DNA from 4 places in the Staphylococcus sp. 231237_7MaSpsaltlick genome. Region 2 is predicted to be linked to each of the others. Evidence: riboswitches for the same ligand, from Rfam matches in the RefSeq annotation. Region 2 holds a riboswitch; each other region holds the start of a gene.
What was found. Region 2 has a riboswitch for thiamine pyrophosphate ahead of ACF91D_RS23810 (ECF transporter S component). Riboswitches for the same ligand answer to the same signal wherever they lie in the genome.
Positions count from the first base shown of each region.

Region 1: it holds a riboswitch for thiamine pyrophosphate, as region 2 does, so the genes downstream of both, tenA (thiaminase II) here and ACF91D_RS23810 (ECF transporter S component) in region 2, are expected to answer to the same signal.
Region 3: it holds a riboswitch for thiamine pyrophosphate, as region 2 does, so the genes downstream of both, ACF91D_RS17485 (ECF transporter S component) here and ACF91D_RS23810 (ECF transporter S component) in region 2, are expected to answer to the same signal.
Region 4: it holds a riboswitch for thiamine pyrophosphate, as region 2 does, so the genes downstream of both, ACF91D_RS18245 (3-oxoacyl-ACP reductase) here and ACF91D_RS23810 (ECF transporter S component) in region 2, are expected to answer to the same signal.

Region 1 is NZ_JBICNX010000017.1:67,349-70,564, forward strand. It holds gene ACF91D_RS23035 (transglycosylase family protein) at 429-1,121, shown strand; TPP riboswitch at 1,242-1,340, shown strand; gene tenA (thiaminase II) at 1,427-2,116, shown strand; gene thiD (bifunctional hydroxymethylpyrimidine kinase/phosphomethylpyrimidine kinase) at 2,109-2,930, shown strand; gene thiM (hydroxyethylthiazole kinase) at 2,923-3,216, shown strand, end outside.
Region 2 is NZ_JBICNX010000019.1:31,605-34,820, forward strand. It holds gene auxA (lipoteichoic acid stability factor AuxA) at 1-1,123, opposite strand, end outside; gene graF (glycopeptide resistance-associated protein GraF) at 1,387-1,521, shown strand; TPP riboswitch at 1,742-1,843, shown strand; gene ACF91D_RS23810 (ECF transporter S component) at 1,933-2,508, shown strand; gene ACF91D_RS23815 (ABC transporter ATP-binding protein) at 2,521-3,216, shown strand, end outside.
Region 3 is NZ_JBICNX010000009.1:31,752-34,967, reverse strand. It holds gene auxA (lipoteichoic acid stability factor AuxA) at 1-576, opposite strand, end outside; gene graF (glycopeptide resistance-associated protein GraF) at 820-954, shown strand; TPP riboswitch at 1,202-1,303, shown strand; gene ACF91D_RS17485 (ECF transporter S component) at 1,385-1,960, shown strand; gene ACF91D_RS17480 (ABC transporter ATP-binding protein) at 1,973-3,216, shown strand, end outside.
Region 4 is NZ_JBICNX010000009.1:193,612-196,827, forward strand. It holds gene ACF91D_RS18240 (LLM class flavin-dependent oxidoreductase) at 1-473, opposite strand, end outside; gene ACF91D_RS18245 (3-oxoacyl-ACP reductase) at 495-1,247, opposite strand; TPP riboswitch at 1,359-1,457, opposite strand; gene rpsP (30S ribosomal protein S16) at 1,671-1,937, shown strand; gene rimM (ribosome maturation factor RimM) at 2,177-2,683, shown strand; gene trmD (tRNA (guanosine(37)-N1)-methyltransferase TrmD) at 2,683-3,216, shown strand, end outside.

The DNA.
Region 1 (3,216 bases), on a different contig from region 2:
CTTTTATAATCCATTCAAATTAATATACATTTAATCCTACTATTCATTATACTTTTCAGGCTATTCTTCTCTAATGATTGAAATTGAGAAGGATAGCTTTTGTCATGTTGAAAATAAAGATAATCACATTCAAATAGAGTGTAATAACACACCAAAAAACACTGTTGTGACGGTTTTTATTGACTGAATAGTCAGATAAATTACAATAATATTACGCAGTTGATAACAATCACAAACGCTTAAAAGCTTTCATAGCAATCTAAAACAGTTTAAATTCAAAAAATATATAATTTTTTTGATGTAACTAGGATGTAAAAAAGACTGTTGTTTTTTTATTTCTCTGTAACCTACAGGTATGTTTTGAATGTTATAGTTGCTTTAGCAAATTAATCATAAAACTAATTACCTTATAGGAGGAATTTTTAGAAATGAAAAAAACAGTAATTGCATCAACATTAGCAGTAGGTTTAGGAGTAACAGGCGTTGCAGCAGGAAATTCAGCAGACGCTTCAGAACAAGGTGTTAATAAAGCTGAGTTAGCGCAATTAGCTCAATCAAATCCACAACAATTAAATGAATCTCCAGTACATGAAGGTTCATATAACTATAACTTTAACTTAAACGGTGTCAACTATAACTTTGAATCAAATGGCGAAACATGGTCATGGAGTTATGGCGAAGGCGCTTCAAATAATAATTCTGGTTCAACTGAAGTTGAACAACCACAACAACAAACAACTACACAAACTGAACAACCAGCTCAAGAAGCAGCACCACAAACTGAACAAACACAACAACCACAACAAGAAGCAACAACACAACAAGCTTCAACACAACAAAGTTCAAATAGTTCAAGTAGTGAAGAATCAACTGGTTCATCAGTAAATGTAAATAGTCATTTACAACAAATCGCACAACGTGAATCAGGTGGCGATCTTAAAGCTGTAAACCCATCTTCAGGTGCAGCAGGTAAATATCAATTCTTACAAAGCACTTGGGATTCAGTAGCTCCTGATGAGTACAAAGGTGTATCTCCAACAGAAGCTCCAGAATCAGTTCAAGACGCAGCAGCAGTTAAATTATATAATACAGCTGGTGCTTCACAATGGGTAACTGCATAATATATATGAAATAAGTTATTTTAAGCTCACTCCAGACTAGGGGTGAGCTTATTTTGTGAATTGGACTTTATTGCAATGTTATAAACATTTTGTTATGTTTAAATAAATATAAAGATTAAAAAATACTACTAGGGGAGCCATATGGCTGAGATGAATAAATTCAGACCCTTACAACCTGATTTGGTTAGTACCAACGTAGGAAAGTAGTGCAATTTATAGTAGGTCATGTTTTGTTACGACTTCTATAGATTTACTACATTCCTATTGTTGGAATGTAGTTTTTTTATTATAGGAGGACTTTGATTTTGTTATTTTCAGAAGAATTAAAAGAAGCAGCTGCACCTATTTTAGATGACATATATGATGATCCATTTATCCAAGACATGCTACATGGAGAGTTGTCGTACGAGGCGACAAAATTTTATTTAAGAGCAGATGCGTCTTATTTGAAGGAGTTTGCGAATATATATGCATTGTTGATACCAAAAATGCCTGAATTGACAGATGTTAAGTTCTTAGTTGAACAAATTCAATTTATAGTAGATGGTGAAGTTGAAGCACACGAAATTCTTGCGGATTATGTGCAAGCTCCATATGATGAAATCGTTAAAGAAAAGGTTTGGCCCCCAAGTGGAGACCATTATATAAAACATATGTATTATCATGCCTTTGCTAAAGAAAATGCAGCATATACAATAGCTGCTATGGCACCTTGCCCATATGTATATCAAGTGATTGCTAATAGAGCACTTCAAGATCCAGAATTAAATACAGATTCAATTTTAAAACAATGGTTTGACTTTTACAGTACTGAAATGGATGAATTGGTTAAAGTCTTTGATGATTTAATGAATAAATTAACGGCACATGTTAGTAAAGAAGAACGAAATGAAATTAAAGAATCATTTTTACAAAGTACAATACATGAAAGAAACTTTTTTGCAATGTCTTATAATCAAGAGGCATGGTCATTTGGAGGAGATAAAGATGAATAAACCTAAAATAGCTTTGACAATAGCAGGTACAGATCCTACAGGCGGAGCAGGTGTTATGGCTGATTTGAAATCATTTCATGCATGTGGTGTTTATGGTATGGCTACAATAACAAGTATTGTTGCTCAAAATACAAAAGGCGTACAACATATTCATAATTTAGAAACAGAATGGTTAAAAGAGCAATTAGAAAGTGTCTTTGATGATGAATTGCCTCAAGCTATTAAGACAGGGATGATTGCATCTAAAGAAATGATGGAATTAATTGCACAATATTTACAAGCATATCCAGAAATTCCATATGTCATAGATCCAGTGATGCTTGCAAAAAGTGGAGATGCCTTAATGGATGACGAAGCAAAAGCAGATTTACAGAATATCTTATTACCATATGCCACTGTTGCAACACCAAATATTCCGGAAGCAGAGGAAATTGTTGGATTTAAGATTAATTCTGAAGCAGATATATATAAAGCAGGAAAGTTATTTATCGAAGAAATTGGAAGTAAAGGTGTTGTGATAAAAGGTGGACATTCTACAGATTTAACGACCGCTAAAGATTACTTATTTACCACGGAAGACGTTTATACGTTCGATTCACCGCGCTATGAAACAAAGCATACACATGGTACAGGTTGTACATTTTCAGCAGTTATTACGGCGGAATTAGCCAAAGGCAAATCAATTTATGCTGCTGTGCAAAAAGCTAAAAACTTTATAGCGTTAAGTATTAAACATACACCAGAAATCGGACAAGGTAGAGGACCAGTAAATCACTTTGCATATATGAAAGAAGTGGGATTAGATGATGAATAATTTAGATAAGATAAAAAACATACAACCATTAATTATTTGTTATACCAATGATGTTGTTAAGCATTTTACTGCAAATGGGTTGCTGAGTTTAGGGGCAAGTCCGGCAATGAGTGAAGCACCTGAAGAAGCGACAGAAATGTTATCCGTTGCACAAGCATTATTAATCAATATTGGCACAATTACTAAAGATAGAGCGAAAGATATGTTAGAAATTGCTAAAATTGCAAATAAAGTAGGCACACCTGTGATATTTGATCCAGTTGCAGTTGGCGCATCTGATTTTAGA
Region 2 (3,216 bases):
ATCTGCCGCGTAAGAAATTTGTAAGTGTCGTCAAAATATATACAATAATAATAATCATTAGTAAGAACAATGTTACCCATTCAATTACATATTGCGTCTGTGAAATTTCCCAGTCTCCTGACACAAATAATGAATTTCTATTATTGAATTCAATTAATGTAAAAAATAGTAATACCGCACCACATATAAGTTCTACATATGCGCGCTTTAACCATTTTGGTTTCTTCATCCAATTTGGAACATCGTCCTCTTGAATATCAATTTTATTCTTCCATTTTTCGATAAACTTATCTTTCTTTTCTCTAGCCTTTTGAATATCCACACTTCTTCTTGTTTTACGTGTAAATTCTGTAGTTTTGTCTTGTAAATTTTTCCAATGTTCTTTAGTTTGATTTGATACCGAGTCTTTACTAGCTCTAGAAAGCTCTGGGGCTTCCTCACCCAATTCCTCTTTAGTTAAAGGCAGTGATCTTCTCAAGAATAAGAAGTTCCAAATTGCCATTTGACCTAACAACCACATAATTAAGAAAAATGTGTTAACACTAAGAATATCAACTGGGACAATCTCGTCACTATCAATTCTGCCATAAAGCACAATTTGCGTTAATAAATAACTAATACCATATGTGAAAATAATCCATAAATAATGGTACTTTCTATGATGCTTATTTAACTCATCCTTATACACAATGTAACCAATATGCACAGCAAAAGGAATGACAAAAATAATAGCAAAGAAACTATAAACTTGCGTCATTAAAATTAGTGTAATTAAGAAAAATAAAATTCCAATAACTAAAAAGAAGATTGAAATATCATAGTCATAACCTGTCGTTCTATACAGTGTCATACCTAATAATAGGACAACGACACCAAATAAAATAATGATTATGGCGCTTACTATTGGGAAGTTCCCTATATAGTTACTCATCACCCTAATTATTTCACTGAAAAAAGCATTAATAAAATCCCATACATTATGGATATGTAACTCTGGTTTACCTTTACCATTCAATTTATGAATTAAAGGTAAATTAACCAAAATGATGAGACCTGTGAAAAGCGAAACGATGCCTATGATATAGCTATATAGTATCTCGGCGTGTTTCTTTATAAAAGACATACCATTCACCTCAAAGTTATTATATATGAACATTTAGTTCTTGTCTTTAATAATCTAATAAATAAGTCTTTAGTATGATAGATTAGTTGTATTGTCAAAATTCCACATTACTAATGATATTAAACAATTATTTCATTAAATTCGTTAATTTTATTTTTTGTTTTAAAATTTAATGTAAATAACAGCACAATCAAGCTATGTTTATAGTTAATATTATGTGGTATACCATCTATATAATCAAACATCAATAAGGAGTGTCACATATGAGTAAAGAAGAATTAAACAAAAAAGCTGCTGAACAAGCAAAAGAAGCAGAAGAAAAATTAAAAGAACAAAAAGAGTCATCATCAGATGATGTAGAGGAAACTAAAAAGAATATTCAAGACACATTGGATTAATTAAAATAGACGTTTATAATGTCAAACATTATAAAGATTTAGGGTGATGCTTTACGCATCACCCTATTTATATGTCTATCAACCCTATTTAACACCAAAACTTCAGCTATACAGACACCAATTCATACGATTTATTAACTTGTCATTTACCCTTTTATTAAAAAAGTAACCTTGACATAATATTGAAAAAGTCATACATTATAATTAAATTTAAATATAACATTCGCACTAGGGGTGTTTTGTGACTGAGATGAGGTATACCCTCAAACCCTTTGAACCTGATCTAGATTAAACTAGCGTAGGAAAGTGTATTGCGATACTGAATAATTTATTTGAGTATCTGTATGCCAATATCTAAGCGCGCACTTTTTCTAGAAGGTTGTGCGTTTTTTTATTTGGGAGGAAAGTATTATGTCAAAAGATTTAAAACTATCTGAAATACTTGTTACTGTATTGATTGCAGTGGTATTTGCAGTGATTTATAATCTCTGGAACTTTGTTTATAAGGCAGTTCAAATTACAGGTTTGCATCTTGAAGAATTAACGTATGGCGCTTGGTTTATGGCGGCCGTAGTTGCTTATCTCATCATTCCAAAGGCAGGTATTGCCTTACTTGCTGAATTTGCTGCCGGTGCAGGAGAAACAATTATTATGGGACGTTTCGACATTGCTACAATGATTTATGCATTAGTTCAAGGCTTAGCCTGTGAAATTATCTTTTTAATTTTTAGATATAAATCACGTAGTGCAATGGTAGCAATGTTAGCAGGATTCTTAACTGCAATTGCAACGCTACCAATTGATTTTGCATATGGTTATTTAGGAGAGATTGCAGGTTGGAACTTAGCTTTATATATAGGTTGTAGAGTAATTAGTGGAATTGTTGTAGCTGGACTCCTTTCCTATTATATCGTCAGAGCCCTCGACCAAACTGGTGTTACAAAATTATTTAGACCAGCTACAAAACATGACTACGACAATTTATAAGGAGTCACAATATTGATATCCATAAAAAATTTACGATTAAAATATCCAAATGCAGATAAAAAAATATTCAATAATTTAAACTTAAATATAAATAGTAAAGAAAAGGTACTTTTACTTGGTCCATCTGGTTCAGGTAAAAGTACTTTACTCAATGTGTTAAGTGGTATTGTGCCAGAATTAGTAGACCTTCCAATGAAATATGACGAACTTCATATAGACAAAGATTGTGGGGTCATTTTCCAAGATCCAGATACACAATTTTGTATGCCTAAAGTATATGAAGAATTGGCATTTGTGTTGGAAAATTTACAAGTTCCTAGAGAAGAAATGGATGAACGTATCGACAATGCTTTGGCTGCAGTTGATTTAGACGTTGATAAAAATCAATACATCAATCAATTGAGTGGTGGTATGAAACAAAAACTAGCGATAGCCGAGACTATTTTACAAGAAACAAACACACTTTTCTTAGATGAACCTACAGCAATGTTGGATGTTTATGCCACAGTAGATTTATGGCAAAAAATCAAACAAATATGGGATAACAAAACAGTGATTATTGTCGAACATAAAGTAGAGCATATATGGCAACACATTGATCGTGTCATACTCTTCAATTATGATGGTGAAATCATTGCCGATGAGACACCTGAAATCATTTTAAAGCATTATGAGTCACTATTATCCGAATATGGTGTCTGGCATCCA
Region 3 (3,216 bases), on a different contig from region 2:
AATATCAATCGGTATAATTTCATCACTATCAATTCTCCCATATAGCACAATTTGCGTAATTAAATAACTAAAACCATAACTGAAAATAATCCAAAGATAATGGTATTTTCTATGCTCTGTATTTAACTCGTCTTTATAAACGATGTAACCAATGTGAATTACAAATGGTATTACGAAAATAATAGCAAAGAAGCTATAAACTTGAGTCATTAATATCAATGTGATAATAAAGAACAATATACCGACAACTAAGAAGAATATGGAAATATCATAGTCGTATCTAGTTGTTCTAAATAGAGTAAAACCAATCAAAACAACGCCAATACCAAATAAAATGATTATAATGGCGCTAATTACTGGAAAATTCCCAATATAATTGCTTATTACTCTAATTATTTCACCAAAAAATGCGTTTATAAAATCCCATACATTATGAATATGTAAGTCAATTTTACCCTTGTTATTTAATTTATCAATTAAAGGTAAATTGATTAAAATGATGAGACCTGTGAAAAGCGAAACGATGCCTATAATATAACTATATAATATCTCAGCGTGTTTCTTTAAAAAAGACATACCATTCACCTCAAAAGTTATTATATATTAACATTTAGTTCTTGTCTTTAACAATTTAATAAATACGTCCATAGTATGATATAAATAGATGTATAGTCAACTTTCCACTTATACCATTCAATTAAACAATAAATTGATTATAACTAAGACTCAAATTTAAATCACTAGTTTTGTTTGAATTTTTTATGTTGTGGTATATGTAAGTTATAGAAGTTCATATACTTTAGAAGGAGTGTTTAATCTATGAGTAAAGAAGAATTAAACAAAAAAGCCGCAGAACAAGCAAAAAAAGAAGAAGATAAATTAAAAGATAAGAAAGAATCTGCTGAAGATAGTACAGAAGAAACTAAAAAGAATGTACAAGATTCACTAGATTAATTGTTTCAATAATATAAATATCACATGCTTTAAAATATAAATGTAAATTCGACAAGTGAGGCTGGGGCAAAATAAATGCTCCAGCTTTAGCTTTGGTTATTACTTTTGTTGAACTTTCCATTAAGTTTAAAAGAAGATAATTATTAAACTTAATGGTAATAAAGTACATACATTAAATATTAAATTCAATTGATAGCCTTGACATTGTTCCTTAAAAGTCATACATTATAGTTAAATTTAAATTAATCATTCGCACTAGGGGTGTTTTGTGACTGAGATGAGGTGTACCCTCAAACCCTTTGAACCTGATCTAGATGAAACTAGCGTAGGAAAGTGTACTAATCACCTATTTTTCAGGTATTTGTATGCCTATATTTTAACGCGCAACTTTCTAGAAGGTTGTGCGTTTTTTATATTAGGAGGTTTTTTTATGTCAAAAGGATTAAAGCTTTCAGAAATTCTAGTGACTGTACTAATTGCTGTTGTTTTTGCAGTTATTTACAATATATGGAATTTTGTGTATAAAGCATTACAAGTTACAGGGTTACACTTTGAGGAATTAACATACGGTGCTTGGTTTATGGCTGCTATCGTCGCTTATCTTATTATTCCTAAAGCTGGTATTGCAATATTAGCCGAGTTTGCGGCTGGTGCTGGTGAAACTATTGTCATGGGTCGTTTTGATATTGCAACTATGGTCTATGCCTTATTACAAGGTTTAGCATGTGAAATTATATTTGCTATTTTCAGGTATAAGTCTCGTTCAGCAATGGTCGCAATGCTCGCTGGTCTCTTAGCTTCTATTTCAACATTGCCTTTAGACTTTGCTTATGGTTATTTAGGTGAAGTTGCCGGTTGGAATCTAGCGTTATATATCGGCTTCAGACTTATAAGCGGAATCATCGTTGCCGGCTTAATTTCCTACTATATTGTAAAAGCATTAGATCAAACGGGCGTAACTAAATTGTTCAGACCTGCTACAGAAAGTGACTATGATAATTTATAAGGAGCAATCACGTTGATAGTTACAAAAAATTTGCGATTAAAATATCCAAACGGTAAGAAAAAAATATTTGATCATTTAACACTCCAAATCAAAGAAAAAGAAAAAGTACTATTATTAGGACCATCCGGTTCTGGCAAAAGCACTTTATTAAATGTATTAAGTGGTATTGTACCAAATCTTATTGATCTACCTATCAAGTATGATGAATTGAATATCGACGATTCAAGTAGTGTTATATTTCAAGACCCAGATAGCCAATTTTGTATGCCCAAAGTTGACGAAGAGTTAGCATTTGTTCTAGAAAACCAGCAAGTCCCCCGACATGAAATGGATGAACGCATAGATAATGCACTTAAAGCCGTCGATTTAAAAGTTGATAAAAATCAATACATTAATCAACTAAGCGGTGGTATGAAACAGAAACTTGCAATTGCCGAAACGATATTACAACAGTCGAACACCTTGTTTTTAGATGAACCTACTGCAATGTTGGACGTTGAGTCAACTGCAGAATTATGGAATAAAATCAAAGCCTTATGGCAAAACCAAACAGTGATTATTGTCGAACACAAAGTGGAACATATATGGCAACATATGGACCGTGTCATCTTATTAAATTATGATGGTGAAATTATCGCTGATACTACCCCAGATAAAATCTTGAATAAACATGAAGATTTACTAACAGAATATGGGGTTTGGCACCCTAACGCTTGGCAATATGCTCCGCCAACGATACATTTTAATAATAATACTAATACAAACTTAGATCTTGAATTTGAGAATGTGAACATAAAACGTGGTAAACATAATTTAATCAACATACCTCATTTAAATATTGGTACTGGTGAATGGATTACAATTACAGGCGCAAACGGCTCTGGAAAAACCTCATTACTTGAATCAATGATGCAATTAATTAAATATGAAGGACGTATGTTAGTAGACAAGCGTCCTTTCAACAAAATTAAAGTAGCAGCTAAATATATGTATTTAGTTTATCAAAATCCAGAATTACAATTCATTACTTCTTCTGTTTATGATGAAATTCATATTCAATATAAAAATAAATTTAATTCTAGGCAAGAGGCTGACGCGCAGACTGAATCAATGTTAGAAACACTTAATTTGTTAGCCGTGAAATCTCAGCATCCTTATGAACTTTCCATTGGTCAAAAAAGACGTTTAAGTGTTGCAATCGCTCTAAGTTCATCGTCTGAATTCATTTTACTTGATGAACCGACATTTGGCTTAGA
Region 4 (3,216 bases), on a different contig from region 2:
TGAGCGAATTCATCTGCTTTTTTATAGCGTTCTTCGTGTTCAGGTAAATGATCCATACTATGGTTTGCAGCTTCCAAATCTGTCATTGACGTTACTAAGTTCCAACCAGCACGACCTTGACTAATATGGTCAATACTCAGTAATTGTCTAGCAGCTGTAAAAGGGTTGGCAAATGTACTAGATATAGTAGCTACTAGACCGACATGTTCAGTAACTTGTGATATCGCAGCTAAATTCACTAAAGGATCAAACCAAAATGCAGGCATATCACTTTTAGAATTAGCTGGAAACGATTGATTGTCAGCAAAAAATATAGCATCAAACAAGCCTTGTTCTGCGATTTTTGCTAATGATTGATAATATGTAATATCACCAATACGTTCAACGCTTGAATCGGGCATACGCCACGCGGCTTGGTGATGGCCGCATCCATAGATGAGTACGCCGATGTTTAGATGTTGTGTTTGTGTCATAAAATAATTTAATCCTCCTTATTAATTCATTGTTAAGCCACCATCGACTGTGAAATTCTGACCTGTAATGCCGTTTGATTGGTCTGACACGAGATATGCAACCATATTAGCAACATCTTGTGGTGCAGTGACCTTTTTAATAGGTGTTGTTTGAGCAATTAAATCAAAGACTTCAGTTGTTGTAGTTGCGCTTGCATCGGTAGTTTTTAACAAACCACCTGATACTACATTTGATGTGATACCATATTGTCCTAATTCAGCAGCTAAATTACGTGAAAAGCCAATTAATCCAGCTTTAGCGGTTGTATATTCATGATAAGGGACGACTGGGTTTTGGAATAAATTCGTGCCAATTGAGATAATATTACCTTTTTGTCTTTGAATGAATTGAGGTATAACACTTTGACACACGTTGAAAGCAGCTTTTAATGTACCGTCAATTTGTTGCTGGTAATCATCCCACGAAAGATCTGCAAATGCTTTTTGTTGAACAGGATCAAATTTAAACCCAACTAGTGCATTATTAATTACAACATCAACTTGGCCAAAATATTGTGTAGCTTCATTAACTAAGCTGTCAATTTCATTTCGTTTTGTCACATCTGCTTGTATAGCGATTGCTTGTCGAGTTCCAATCTCATCAACAAGCCTTTGTGCGGCATCTTCACTATTATGATAGTTTATGACAACGTTATGTCCTTTTTGAGCTAACGTTTTTACGATAGTTGCACCTAATCCACGGCTGCTTCCAGTTACTATTACTGTTTTGTTCATTATACACACTCCTTAATTTTTCAATAAAAAAATACACAACCCTTCTGAAAGAAAGTTGTGTATTAGAAATATCAACATATGTATGAAATTGTTTCAAAAAACTTTTGAAATATGCTAAACTACACACTTTCCTCCGCTAGTTTAAACTAGATCAGGTTCAAAGGGTTTGAGTTAGACTCATCTCAGTTAGAAACACCCCTAGTGCATTTATTATTTAATTTAATTTCAATGTATATTTTTTAGTGAATAATGTCAAGTTTAGGTTAATTTAAGATTCTTAAATGACCATAATTTAAGCTAAGAAACGAAATTTGCGTAATATTGAAATTGGTAAAGAAGAAACTCTTTACAAAGTTGATTATTACTGTTATTATTATTTCTTGTAGAAAATAAAAACTATGAAAATTAAAGGAGCGAATATAAATGGCAGTTAAATTACGTTTAACACGTTTAGGTTCAAAAAGAAATCCATTCTATCGTATCGTAGCAGCTGATGCTCGTGCACCACGTGACGGTCGTAATATCGAACAAATCGGTACTTACAACCCTAACAATGTAAATGCACCAGAAGTTAAAATTGACGAAGAATTAGCACTTAAATGGTTAAAAGATGGTGCGAAACCAACTGATACAGTTCACAACATTTTATCAAGAGAAGGTATCTTGAAAAAATTTGATGATCAAAAATAATTTTTAACCTAATATACACTCTGTATATTTGTAAGAGTACCTTAATAGGTACTCTTTTTTTATTGAGAAATATTAAATATAGTTAAGGAAATATAAAATAGCACATGTCATGGAACCTTCATTTTTTAAATGTAATGAAACACAGAAATCGAGATTACATGTTATAATAAGCTAATAAAATAACGCATATACATAATCAAAATTAAATGAAATAGCCAAATTATTATGGAGGAACATATATGAAAGTTGAAGTAGGCAAGATTGTAAATACACATGGAATAAAAGGTGAAGTGAAGGTGAAATCTAATTCAGATTTTACTGATATACGTTTTCAACCGGGTGAAATCGTTGAGATAGAACGTAAAAATAAAGAATCAATAACATTTACGATTTCGTCTTATAGAATGCATAAAGGACTTCATATGTTAACATTTGAAGGAATCAATAACATTAATGATATTGAACATTTAAAAGGAGAAACGTTAGTTCAAGAACGTGATCATGAAGAAATAGAATTAGGAGAACATGAATTTTATTATTCAGACATTATTGGTTGTACGGTCTTTGATGAAGAAGATACTCCAATTGGTCGCGTGATAGAAATTTTTGAAACAGGTGCCAATGATGTTTGGGTGGTTAAAGGAGATAAAGAATATTTAATACCTTATATTGCAGATGTTGTTAAAGAGATTGATGTCGAAGGTAGACTTATTAAAATCTCCCCAATGGAAGGATTGCTAGATTAATGAAGATTGATTATTTAACTTTATTTCCAGATATGTTTAATGGCGTGTTAAATCATTCTATTTTGAAACGTGCTCAAGAAAAAGATATGTTAGAAGTCAATACAGTAGATTTTAGGCATTTTGCAGAAAATAAACATAACCAAGTAGATGATTATCCTTTTGGTGGTGGGCAAGGGATGGTATTAAAGCCAGAGCCTATATTTAATGCAATGGATAGTATCGATAAGACAGCTGATACAAGGGTAATATTAATGTGTCCTCAGGGACGTCCATTTAATCAAGCAATTGCTAATGAACTTAGCCAAGCAGAACATATCGTTTTTATTTGTGGTCATTATGAAGGTTATGATGAAAGAATTCGCGAAAACTTAGTGACCGATGAGATTTCCATGGGAGATTATGTATTGACTGGTGGAGAACTACCAGCAATGGTAATGACGGATGCAATTGTTAGGTTACTACCTGGTGTATTAGGTAACCAACAATCACATGAAGATGATTCATTTCAAGATGGTTTGCTAGAATTCCCTCAA